2 linked regions of the Flexistipes sp. genome follow. The protein of the gene in region 2 interacts with the protein of the main gene of each other region in a pairwise test. Links are inferred from orthologs where the notes say so. Each region holds a gene or a part of one and is shown on either strand. Other genes may lie near its edges.

Evidence for each region.
Region 1: the proteins of eno (region 2) and rpe interact in binary tests that used the Escherichia coli proteins (3 or more experiments, as listed by UniProt). The link is inferred for Flexistipes sp. from one-to-one orthologs.

What each region holds. Positions count from the first base shown.
Region 1 is NZ_JAXKVW010000002.1:3,519-9,828, reverse strand. What follows is about bases 1,137-4,034. They hold rpe (ribulose-phosphate 3-epimerase), read right to left. Parts: upstream 2,956-4,034; coding sequence 2,317-2,955; downstream 1,137-2,316. Other genes in these bases: UMU13_RS01770 (DUF1858 domain-containing protein), read left to right, coding at 2,118-2,315; UMU13_RS01775 (SDR family NAD(P)-dependent oxidoreductase), read left to right, coding at 1,295-2,107. In the rest of the region: UMU13_RS01780 (hypothetical protein), read left to right, coding at 1-1,080; UMU13_RS01755 (addiction module protein), read left to right, coding at 4,838-5,056; UMU13_RS01750 (hypothetical protein), read right to left, coding at 5,524-6,045; UMU13_RS01745 (HD domain-containing protein), read right to left, coding at 6,057-6,310. UniProt on the Escherichia coli protein: Catalyzes the reversible epimerization of D-ribulose 5-phosphate to D-xylulose 5-phosphate.
Region 2 is NZ_JAXKVW010000020.1:1,083-7,451, forward strand. Bases 3,382-6,338 are described here. They hold eno (phosphopyruvate hydratase), read left to right. Parts: upstream 3,382-4,193; coding sequence 4,194-5,483; downstream 5,484-6,338. Other genes in these bases: UMU13_RS10705 (radical SAM protein), read right to left, coding at 3,382-3,810; UMU13_RS10715 (aminopeptidase), read left to right, coding at 5,572-6,338. Also shown: UMU13_RS10690 (tRNA (5-methylaminomethyl-2-thiouridine)(34)-methyltransferase MnmD), read right to left, coding at 1-369; nadB (L-aspartate oxidase), read right to left, coding at 341-1,903; UMU13_RS10700 (hypothetical protein), read right to left, coding at 1,904-2,629; more of UMU13_RS10705, read right to left, coding at 2,629-3,381; more of UMU13_RS10715, read left to right, coding at 6,339-6,369. UniProt on the Escherichia coli protein: Catalyzes the reversible conversion of 2-phosphoglycerate (2-PG) into phosphoenolpyruvate (PEP). It is essential for the degradation of carbohydrates via glycolysis.

The sequences.
Region 1 (6,310 bases), on a different replicon or contig from region 2:
ACATACAGCAAACTCAAAAATTTTACTATCTATATCAATTTATTTGTCACACTTTTCATTGTCATCCTTATCATTCCTCCTGTTTTTGATTTTGTGGCTTATAAAATTCTTCAAATCCCTGATAAAATAGCTGAAATTACCCATCTTGCCACCGTTTTTCTGATTCCCTGGCCTGCTGCCATCGGATTCAGAAGGTTTTATCAGGGCATCCTGATACGGTCGGGATTAACAAGGGTTGTAGCTTATACAACGGTTTTCAGGCTCGTTTTCATGGGCATTACCGCAATCACTCTCTTTAATATCACAAACCTTAAGGGAGCTTATGTCGGGACAATTGCTCTAAGTACAGGTGTAATAGCTGAAGCTTTGGCAGCCTATTTTCTTGCACAAAGCTCTATATCCGAAGTTAGACTGAACGATAACACCATAGACAACGACCTCACATACAATAAAATTACAAAATTTTATGTACCCCTTGCACTTACACCTTTCATAGCACTTTCCGCCCAGCCAATAGTAACACTTTTTCTGGCAAAGAGCGTCCGCCCTATTGACTCACTTGCGGTAATGCCTGTGGTTCATTCCCTTACATTTATTTTCAGAAGTATGGGGCTCTCATATCAGGAAGTAGCCATAACCTTTCTGAATGAGAATGCTAAAGCATATTACAAAAAAGTACGCAATTTTGCATTTATGATTGCCTTTGGCTCAACATCGGCAGTTTTTCTGCTAACCGCAACCCCACTTGCTGACCTCTGGTTTATAAAAGTTTCCGCACTCACACCCGATTTGGCAGATTTCGCAATAATTCCCGCAATGATAATGTCTCTTTTGCCTGCTCTGACAGTGTTTATATCTTTTGAAAGATCTGTACTAGTCAAGGATAAAATAACCACCCCCATTTCTGTGGCGACACTGATCGAGGTTATGGTTATTATAACTTCTCTTTTTTGCTTTATCAGTTTTTCAGCAATCCCCGGTGCCATTGTCGCCGCCATCTCTTTCGTTATAGGCAGACTTTTTTCCAATACCTTCCTTTATCCGATTATGAATAAATCAATAAACAGACTGATTGCCTGAATGGGACTTTTGAATAATTTTTTCTTATAAATTTTACCACCCCTTAATTCCCTCTTAACTCTTTGATAGGAGAGGAGATAAAACTCCTCCCCTAATTTAGGGGAGGTTGGGTGGGGTACTTATTCAAAAGTATAGAATTAAGCAATAAAACCCTTTAAGCATGTGAAAAATTGTATTAATTTAGTTGTAAAAGAATTCCGGCAGGAGGGCGATAATGGAAAGAAAACCTGTTATACTTTTAACCGGGGCAACAGACGGCATCGGCAAACAAACGGCTAAAGAACTGGCTGAAAAAGATTATACACTGATAATTCACGGAAGAAACACCGGAAAGGTTCAGGATACAGTTATAGAGCTGGAAAATATTAATAAAAACAGTGAATTTTACGGTTTTGTTGCAGACTATGCAAATCTAAGTGATGTGAACAAATTTGCCGAAGAGGTTAAAAAGCAGTTCAAAAAGCTGGATATTTTAATAAATAATGCGGGCATATACTCAAGTGAATATAAAAAATCCGCAGATGGATATGAAATAACATACCAGGTCAACCACCTGGCACCCGTTCTGCTCACATTAAAACTTCTTGAAAATATAAAGCACAGCCAAAAGAAGAAAATTGTAAATGTCGCTTCGATGGCTCACGCTTCTGACATTGATCTTGAAGAAGTCAAAAAAGGTGGAGAGCACGCCGGTTACGAAGCTTATTCAATGTCCAAATTATGCAACATTCTGTTTACCAAAAAACTTGCGGCTATTACCCGCCCCGACGGAATTACAGTCAACTGCCTGCATCCCGGCGTAATAAATACAAAAATACTTAAAGAAGGATGGGGTGCTTTCGGAGCCGATGTTAAAAAAGGTGCAAACAATATCCTCTATGCAGTGGAATCGGAAGAGTCTGAACAGGTTTCCGGTGCATATTTTATGGATAAAAAAGCCATAGCACCGGCACAGATTGCTTTTGATGAAAAAGTTCAGGATGAGCTGTGGAAAATAAACCTGGATCAGTTAAAAAGTTTTCTGTAAAGGGTAAAAAATGATAACTAAAGAAACGACAATTGAAGATTTGGTGGAGATAAAGGATGAAGCCGTCCAGTATCTAAAAAATAAGGGGATAAGGTGCATTTTGTGCGGTGAGCCGATATGGGGTACTATAGAGGAAGCTGCAAAAGAAAAAGGATTCTCCGACGAAGAAATATCAGAAATCGTTATAGAGTTGAACAACCTGAAATAATTTACTTAAGCGAGTCTATGGCCTTTTTATAGTCATCTGATCCAAATATATAACTTCCTGCAACTGCAACATTACAACCGGCTTCTTCCAGCATATTTATGTTCTTGCCACTTAACCCGCCGTCCACCTGGATAAGCAGTTCAGGATTAGCTTTATCCGCTAAACCCCGAAGCTTCTTTATTTTATCTACCGAGGTTTCGATAAATTTCTGACCGCCGAAACCGGGGTTAACACTCATTATCAGAACCATATCAATATACGGCAAAATTTCTTCCAGCACACTAACAGGAGTACCCGGGTTGATTGATACACCGGCTTTACAGCCAAGGCTTTTAATCAATGTAATGAGTCTGTGGATATGAACCGTTGCCTCCTGATGCACTGTGATAAAATCTGCACCGGCATTTGCAAATTCCTTCACAAACTTTTCCGGGTTTTCTATCATAAGATGCACATCAAAAATTTTATCTGAATACTTTCTCAGCGATTTGACAACCATAGGGCCGATAGTAATATTAGGAACAAAATGACCGTCCATCACATCAAAATGAATCCAGTCAGCGCCTGCATTATCAACTGCTTCAACCTCTTTCTGAAGATTGGCAAAATCGGCACTTAAAAGAGAAGGAGCAACCAGCATAAACAAACCTCCGGTTTTTGTTTGAAAACTTTGAACAATTGAACCGTTATAAGCTTTACCCCCTTAGCCATCCAAACTCTTTAGTATTAAGTGAGTTCAGTTTCTCTCCTCCTATCAAAGAGTTAGGAGGGGATTAAGGGGTGGTAAAATTTATAAAAATACATTATCCAAAAATCTCGCGTTTTGATTATTTAGACAGAATCTGGCGATTTGTCAATTAAACAAATTTTGGCAACCTTTCAAAATTATACATCCGAGGCCTTTGAGTAAGCATTCCGCTTAACCGCACTTAATGCGTTAAGTGCGCAGTTAGGAAGGGCGCAAAGAGTGGTAAAATTTATAAGAATACATTCTTCAAATGTCTCAAAAAATGAAAAAACACAAAGAAATGTCACCTCGACCGCAGCGGAGAGGTCTGGGTCTGCATAAGCAGAAACGCAAATATATTTGATTTAGTAAAAAAATACCCCCTCTCGGTCTCCCTATAAATTAATGGGAGAAATCAGTTCCTTCCCCTATCTTAGGGGAAGGCTAAGATGGGGTAAGCAGATATGCAGATATTGTCATAGCTCTAAAAAATGGGAGGACGCCAAGATTTCTATGTTTATATGCTAATAATTTATTCGTTTAAGCTTATTCAAAAAAATGGAGGGTGCCAAAACAAATTCTCGTTTGTCTTGATGAATTTTTTAATATATGTATATTCATATTGCATTACGGGACCTTTGAATAAGTACCCCACCCAACCTCCCCTAAATTAGGGGAGGAGTTTTATCTCCCCTCCTATCAAAGAGTTAGGAGGGGATTAAGGGGTGGTAAAATTTATAAGAATACATTATTCAAAGGTCTTGTTACGGGAGTGGTTGGGCAGCTGGTGCGCCCCGCGGCCTTCAAAGCCGACTGTCCCGCCTGTTAGGCGGGAGGTAGGTTCGATTCCTACACACTCCCGCCAAATTTATCCTTGTTATCAGTAACTTAACTTTTCAGAAAAAGCCAGTGTGATAAAATTGTGATAATTTCTACGCAAAGATAAACTTATCCATCTCATTTTTTTCACCATTTATTAACGAAATAATCCTGCCGTAAGTCTTATAAATCATTTGGTGGGAGCTGTGTCCTAACTGTCTGGCAACAAAGTTTATATCAGTTGTACTTTGCAATGTGAATATTCCGTCTTGATAGAGCCAGGTGTCCGTTATGAATTGAGCCACCTTTCCGGAACTGAGAGCCAATAAATTCTGATAGCAAAACCAGCACCAGTGAAAATTTATTCTATCAATTTATTCAATTATTTCATGCAACTTTCGGGAATTCCTCTTGCAACTTTGTCCATTTTTAGTATGTAACAAATATCTATCAAAAAATATGGAAGAGAAATTGGTAAAAACGGTGATTATTTAATGAGCAAAGAAATCGGATGACAGAATTAGGTCATATATTAGCAGCCTCCCAAAATTTTTGTACTTGTGCAATTTGACAATACTTTATCTAAATATCGGGATTTTCATGCATGAAGATATCCCAATATTAAGCACAGTTGTATATTTATTCGTTATGTCGTTTCATATGGTAGAGATTTCTCACTTTGTTCGAAAGAATGCCTGCGGCTAGCACCAGTCTTTTAGACTGGTAAATATGTTTACATTCTATTTATCCGCCCAAGGCGGATGCTAGACAGCATTTTGTCATCCCTCGCCCTGTTGAATGCCGAAGGCAAATAGCAAAGCTATTATTCAACAGGGCAAGCGAAGCCGAGGGATCTCTATCTATGTACTAACAATATCTGCGTATTGCCATAGCTTTAAAAAATGGGGGGGTGCCAAGTCATATAATTTTGACATAATTTGATCTGGATGCTATATTAAAGGAAAAGGTAAGTATAATGCAAAAAAATATTAACTTAGAAGAGTTTTCGAAAGACGAAAAAATCAGATTAATGGAAGCAATTTGGGAAGATCTCTCGAAGAACGAAGAAAATTTATCGTCCCCGAATTGGCATAAAAAAGCTCTTTCTGAGACTGAGAACAGACTTAAAAATAACGAAGAAAGTGTAAAAGACTGGCATACAGCAAAAAAAGAACTTCTAAAAAGGTTTGAATGAAATTGAAAATACTTTCTTCAACCATTGAAGATTTAGCAGAGTGTAATTCTGGTATATAGGGTACTTGATTTAAGAATGAACCCAAAAAAAATTGAGGAATCGTTAAAATAGAAACAGATATTTTTTTTAACTTATTATTTAAGAAGTAAACTTTTTAACGATAAAGTTTTACAAGGGCTTGGTGGTGCTCAATTACCAAGAGTTTCTTGGAACTATTTATCCAAAATTCAAGTGCCTTTACCATCTATACAAGTCCAAGAACTAATCGTAAAAGAAATTGAAGCCGAACAGCAAATTGTTAATTCAAACAAAAAACTAATTGAAAAAATGGAAACGAAAATTGAAGTAAAATCTCCGAAGTCTGGGGCGATGAAAATTAGTTTTTAATGGGATATATACAGAAGAAACTAAACTCTCTCGTTTTTCTGACCATACTAATATTTCCACAATTTTTTGCAACTATGATCTTACAACTCAGACTTCCCCTTATTTAAAAAATATTGCACTTTCTGATATGCATTTTCTAAATCTTCTTCGGTGAATTTATCACCTTTCCAACTCTTAAACTCTTTAAAAACATTATCTTTACAGGTTTCATCACCTAACTCCTCTAATGCCATTTTACAATAAAGCATCGTACCCAATAGTTCCATCTTATTGAAACTATGATCAAAATTAAAAATTTCTTTTTCCAGAAAAGTTAATCTATTATCTAATTTTTCATCTTTTTCTCTAATAGGCTCTGTGTTATCTTTAAATAAGATGCTATTGCCTTCAATATCGATAAAACCTTCTTGCTCTAAAAATTGAATCTCACTAGCAAGGCCATGACTAAAAGGTCCATACTTATAACCTTCAAAAGTATATTGACAAGGTTCACCTAGTTCCTGAAGAAAAAAAGTTATTTTTTGTAAAACAATTTTTGTGATATCATTATTAAGGTCGTTAAGTCTTTTTATTAACCCTAAGAGCCATTCACGATTTGACATAAATTTCCTCCTTATAGATTTCCCTTTATTTTTTTGTGCCGTTCTTTTAAGTTTTTATATATTTTTTCGGCTTCTCCCTTTTTTTCCGATACAATGTAAACCCTATAAATTACAATAGGTTCCTTCAAGCTTTTCAAAATTGCAGATAAATCAAGCAAGTCATATTCCTTACCATCTTTAATAACTACATAGTCCGTTTCTTCTTTCTCATCACTTTGTTTAATCAACTTATGAATTTTTATAGTTTCTTTAAACTTAAAATAAT
Region 2 (6,369 bases):
CTTTCGCAAAATACTGTATGAATGAACAGGCCAAAACAGATAATTGTTTTCCAGCAGCGACAGCACAGAGGGATCTTTTTCCACACTCAAAATGTTCAGTTTGTGTAGCCCTTGTTTTTTCAAATATTCATTTATCAGTACAGCCAGATTATATCCCAGTCCGAAACATATATCCAGCAGCCAAACTTCTCTATATCGTAGTTTCTCAAGTATTCCCGATGCAAAAACAAATTTATGGAGGCTCTCTGTATAAGCTCCTATGGACTTGGCATGGTATGCTTCATTATAAGTGAGATTATAATATGAAAAAGAACCATCAGCGGTTACAAAAGGTTTTTTATCATCTGTTAATGGGACTAAATTTGCCATCTTTGAAAATTATATGAAAATCCTCTTTTGATTTTTCAGGAAAATCCTCTCTAAAATGGGCACCGCGGCTTCCCTCTCTGCTGGCGGCTGCAAGAGCCATAAGTTTTCCGACATAAAACATGTTGATTCTTTCTCCTGTTTTTTGATTGGCTGGTTTTTTATCACTTATCATTTCCAGTTTTTCGTTAAAATAGCTGACAGCTTTTGCTAACCCGTCAAAGTTTCTTACAACACCGACATTTTCCCACATCGTTTCCTGAATTTCCTGAAGATAGACTTCGTATTTATCCGATAAATCTATTTCATCTTTATAATCAACATTATTTTTTTGAAGAGTCTTATGTTTGGAATCAACAATTGCAGCTTTTGCACTTCTACCGCCGAAAACAACCCCTTCAAGAAGTGAATTACTGGCAAGCCTGTTAGCTCCATGAACACCTGTGCATGCGGTTTCACCGGCAGCGTACAATCCTTCTATACTTGTGCGCCCCCACAAATCCGTTTCCACTCCGCCCATATAATAATGAGCAGCCGGACTTACGGGAATATATTCCTTTGTTATATCAAGACCGAAATCCAGGCAGGTATTGTATATTTTAGGGAATCTGTTTTTAACAAAATCCTTTTCGAGACCTGTCAAATCAAGGTATACAAACTCAGAATCAGTTTTTTGCATTTCTGAAAAAATGGCTCTGCTGACAACATCTCTCGGAGCGAGTTCTCCCAGCTTATGATAATTATGGCAGAATCTTTTGCCGTGTATATTTTTCAACACGCCGCCTTCCCCTCTCATGGATTCACTCAGAAGGAAAGCGGGAGTATTCTTCATGGTAAGTGCAGTTGGATGGAACTGATAAAATTCAAGATCCTTTTGGCATGCACCTGCTCTGAAAGAAATTGCAATACCATCGCCGGTTGCAACCGGCGGATTGGTTGTACGCTTGAACATTTGACCGGCACCTCCGGTGGTAAGGATAACAGCCTTGGCACTAAAAAATACTTTTTCCTGGCTGCTTTCTTCTATAACGAAAATGCCGCTTACTATTCCATTTTCCTGAATAATATCAACAGCAAATACATTTTCAAATCTTTTTATGGACTCTTTTTTAGAAACGGAATTTTTTAAAGATCTGACAATTTCGTGGCCTGTGGCGTCACCTTTTGCATGAATTATTCTGTTGACACTGTGGGCAGCTTCTCTGGTAAAATCCAGAGTACCTTCATGCATGTCAAAATTAGCCCCCTGAGCAATAAGCTCATTAATGTATCTGGGCCCCTCGTCCACAAGGGTGAAAACAGCATTTTTGTCACACAAGCCGTCGCCAGCTTTAATGGTATCCTCGTAATGCAGATATATATCGTCATCGTCAGACATTACCACTGCAACTCCGCCCTGGGCATACTCTGAACTGCTTTCGCCTATGGCTGCTTTGGTTATTATTGCAGTTTGACCGTAATCAGCCAGTTCTGCAGCAGCTCTTAATCCGGCTACTCCGCTTCCCAGAACGATAAAATCAAACGCGTATGTTTTCATTCAGAATCTTATCCCTGCTTTAACCCCGTATTGATTTACTTCACCTATGCTGGCCTCAAGGTTAATGACGAAAAGAGGTAAAGGTGAGAACTGCAAGCCCGCCAGTCCTCTGTATATAACCTCGTGTATATCCTCGAAGTTAACAAGGTCTGAATTTTCGCTACCGTTGATTCTTAAAGCACTCAAGCCTGCATAAGGTGTCAACATCATAAAACCTTTGCTTATAAGGATATCACCTGACTGAGTGGTTATGTCAAGCTCATCCACGCCCTCCAGTTTACTGAAGCTGCCTCTTATACTCAAAGCGGGTGTGGCTGCTGTTCCTTCCAGAAGAGCATATTTCAGCTCAACTCCCCAAAGCTTAATGTTGCTGTTTGGGACTGCGGTATACATGGCACCTATATCTATATTAAAAGGAAGCCCTTTTTGAACGTGCAGTCTGGGAACGGGGAGATAAGAACTGGGATCATTGTTATCAACAAGGGTTTCCCAATATTTTTTATTATCACTAATATCTGTGACCACTAATTCAGCACCGATATCGAAACCCGTTACACCAAGGGTTTCCGCCGGAGACATGGGATTGAAAGAAAGGGCAACACCAAGCTCTTTAGTGAAGCTTTCAAACTCCCCCTGAGTGAGTGTGGAGTCTGTAAATTCTATATCTTCTGCAAAAACAGAAGAAACCAGAAAAATAAATAACACAACAAAAACAGCTCTTTTCATCATTTCCTCCTTTTAAAATCCGGCATACCATATTCTATTAGAAACTGCTCTTTATGTCTATTAAAATAACCGATTTTGAGGTTTTTCATTTTCTTTTTTATCAGTTTAATCACATTTTTTAACCCTTTGATATCTTCGGTTTTCAGATTTTCAGAAAAAAATATCCGGTCAGGATCGCCTTTAAGGTTTCTTAACAGCAGTAGATTGATGTCAAAGGTTGACAGAAAATCCCTTAATGATTCCGTTTCACTTTCCCTGTCGGTTAAACCGGGCATTGTGTAGAGGGTCAGACTCTTGAATATATTTTGTTTATGCAGAGCCTGTAATGATTTGTAAACATTATCCGTATTGTTTTCTTTATTGAAAATTCTGTTGGTTTCGGTATTGGTAGAAATCATTTTAACATTAACGCAGTCCACACCGGCATCCGTAAACATTTTCAATGTTTCAATATTCTGCAGATATGAAGAAAATGTGATGCTGAGCTTCTCATTGTTCTTTCTTAGATATTTTATACCTTCTAACAACTGTGTAAAATCAATTTCTCCGTTGGACACATTAAAATCGTCATAGTCGATATTAAAAACAGGCTTATCGGCAACTTCCGAATAGTGTGACAGTATCTCGGTTAATTCCTTTGAATCTGCCTGCATGCTGTCTTTATCAACCGGAAGTCTTATTTCCTCGTTTTTTGTATGGTATAAATCAGAATTGCTGAGCAGGTATTTCACAAAAGCATTTTTCTTTTTGAAAGATTTTAAAAAGCCATGAAATTTATTGCCGGTGGCTTCGCTGTTTTTATCGGGGATTTTATCAACATTGATTATTGGGGAGACAAAAGTTTCATTCATCCAGCCGATCGGAGTATATTCCCTGTCTTCAAACATTATTTCCTTTCTTTTTTTATAAGCCGGCAAATACAGCCGCAAATAACCTTCAGGGGGCTCTATATAAACAGCATGGCCTGACTTGAAAACCTCCATCCCGGCCTTTTCAGGATTATAAGCCAAAGGCAGAGTATCTTCGAGAAAATTAAGTTTCGTTTTAGGAGGTACGGCTTCCATTTCAAGTTCGTAAGGGACAGTCTCAAGATTTTCACTCCTGACCGTCATTTTAAGAGTAGGGTGGTCGTAAATAACTCCCTTGTCATCGGCAAACAACAGTTTTGGTATATCATACATAAGTAAACCTTATTTTTTAATATTTGCTTAATTACGGCTGAACATTATCAGCAAACGGCTTGATAATCAAGAAAAGATAATTGCTTTTTATAGTGAGAGTGAGATAGAGAAATAGAAAAGTGGTGTATTGGTTGAGTAGTTGAGTGGTGCATTGGTTGAGTTGTTGAGTGGTGTATTTGATATTGGTAGATTGGGTATTCAACATTGAATCTTTGACATTGAATCGGCCCAAGGCGGACAAAGCTTTGAACCCCTACTACCTCTAATACCTCTTTTAAATCTGTTAGTTATTATTTATCAAAACATTAATAAGGATATTGTGTTTTTTCTTTTTTTTCAATATACAATGTATATATAAAATATTTTTACATAAGAGGTGGGTAATGACAGATATTATCGATGTTTTCGCCAGAGAAATTCTGGATTCCAGAGGGAACCCTACAATTGAAGTTGAAGTTGTCACAAGCGGAGGCAATATAGGGGTTGCAGCGGTACCGTCAGGGGCTTCAACCGGTGAATTTGAAGCTGTGGAGCTCAGAGACGGTGACAGTGAAAGGTTTAGCGGAAAAGGCGTATTAAAAGCCGTACAAAATGTAAATGAAATAATTTCCCCCGAGTTGGAGGGAATAGACGTCCTGGAACAAAAGCTGATCGATGAAATAATGATTGATCTGGACGGAACAGCCAATAAAAATAAATTAGGAGCCAATGCCATCCTTGGTGTTTCCCTCGCCTGTGCAAAAGCAGCTGCAGATGCACTGGCCATGCCTTTATACCGTTATATCGGCGGCACCTTTGCTCATACTATGCCCGCTCCCATGATGAACATTCTAAATGGAGGAGCACATGCCGACAACAATGTTGATATACAGGAATTCATGATAATGCCCTTGGGAGCTGAATCCTTTAAAGAATCTTTAAGAATGGGAACTGAGACATTTCATGCACTGAAGAAAGTTCTTTCATCCAAAGGATACAACACAGCAGTGGGTGACGAAGGAGGCTTTGCTCCAAATCTGAAGTCCAATGAAGAAGCTATAGATGTGATTTTGACAGCTGTTGAAAAGGCAGGATACAAACCCGGGGAAGATATATACATTGCCATAGACGCCGCTGCCAGTGAATTTTATAAAAACGGTAAGTACATACTGGCAGCAGAGAAAAATTCCGATAAAACTGCTGAAGAAATGGTTGATTACTATGAATACCTTGTCTCAAAATATCCGATAATTTCCATAGAAGACGGGCTTGATGAAGAAGACTGGGACGGCTGGAAGATTCTTACAGAAAAACTGGGCGATAAAGTCCAGCTGGTTGGTGATGATTTATTTGTTACAAACACCGAACGTCTCAAAAAAGGTATAAATGAAAATATTGCCAACTCAATCCTGATTAAGCTTAATCAAATAGGTACTTTAACGGAAACTATCGATGCAATAGAGACTGCAAAACGTGCAGGCTATACTTGCGTGATTTCACACAGATCCGGAGAAACGGAGGACACAACAATTGCCGATCTTTCTGTTGCTGTTAACGCAGGGCAAATCAAGACAGGCTCAGCAAGCAGAACGGACAGAATTGCCAAATATAATCAGCTTTTAAGAATTGAGGAGGAGCTTTTGGATCAGTCCGCATTTTATGGTCTGGACTCTTTTTATAATCTTAAAAAATAAATCTGGAAATTACTTCAGAATTGTTGCATATTTTTTTGATACAATGGATTTTTTGTAAAAACACCGCAAATTTTAAACAGGAGTATTTATGTATTTTGAAAATAAAATGGCCGACCTTTTGTGTGAATACAGTCTCAATCTGAAAAAAGGAGACACCGTTGAAATCAGGGGTGAAGTTGCATCAGAACCTCTGGTAAAAGCTTGCTATATAAAACTGCTGAAAATGGGATGTTATCCGATAGTGCGAATGAGCTTCGCTGAGCAGCTTTATTCATTTTACAAATATGCAGAAAAAGAACAGCTGGAATTTATACCGGATGCCCATATGACGGCAGCAAAAACGGTCAAAGCAATGATTAATATTGATTGTGAGATTAACACAAAGCAGCTTACAGGAGTGGATTCCGGTAAAATAGCCATAAACAGGAAAGCGCTATCAGTTTTAAAAGACATAATGTTTGACAGGGAAGGAAAAGGTGAATTCAGCTGGGTGATTGCCCCTTATCCCACTTCTTCCATGGCACAGGATGCCGAAATGTCTTTTGATGAGTACGCCGAATTTGTTTTCGGAGCATGTAAGCTCAATGAAAGCGACCCTGTAAAATCCTGGAGAGAAGTTAGCGAATATCAGGAAAAAATCGTAAAACTTCTCAGCGGCACAAAAGAGCTCAGGATAACAGGCAAAAACACAGACCTTACTTTGAATGTAGGCGGCAGGAAGTGGATAAACTGTAACGGCAGTCATAATATGCCTGATGGTGAGGTTTTTACAAGCCCGGTTGAAGACAGTGCCAATGGAGAAATGTTTTTTGATGTCCCGACATCTTTTATGGGAGTAAGCGCTAAAAATGTTCATTTAACTTTTAAAAACGGAAGGGTTATAAAA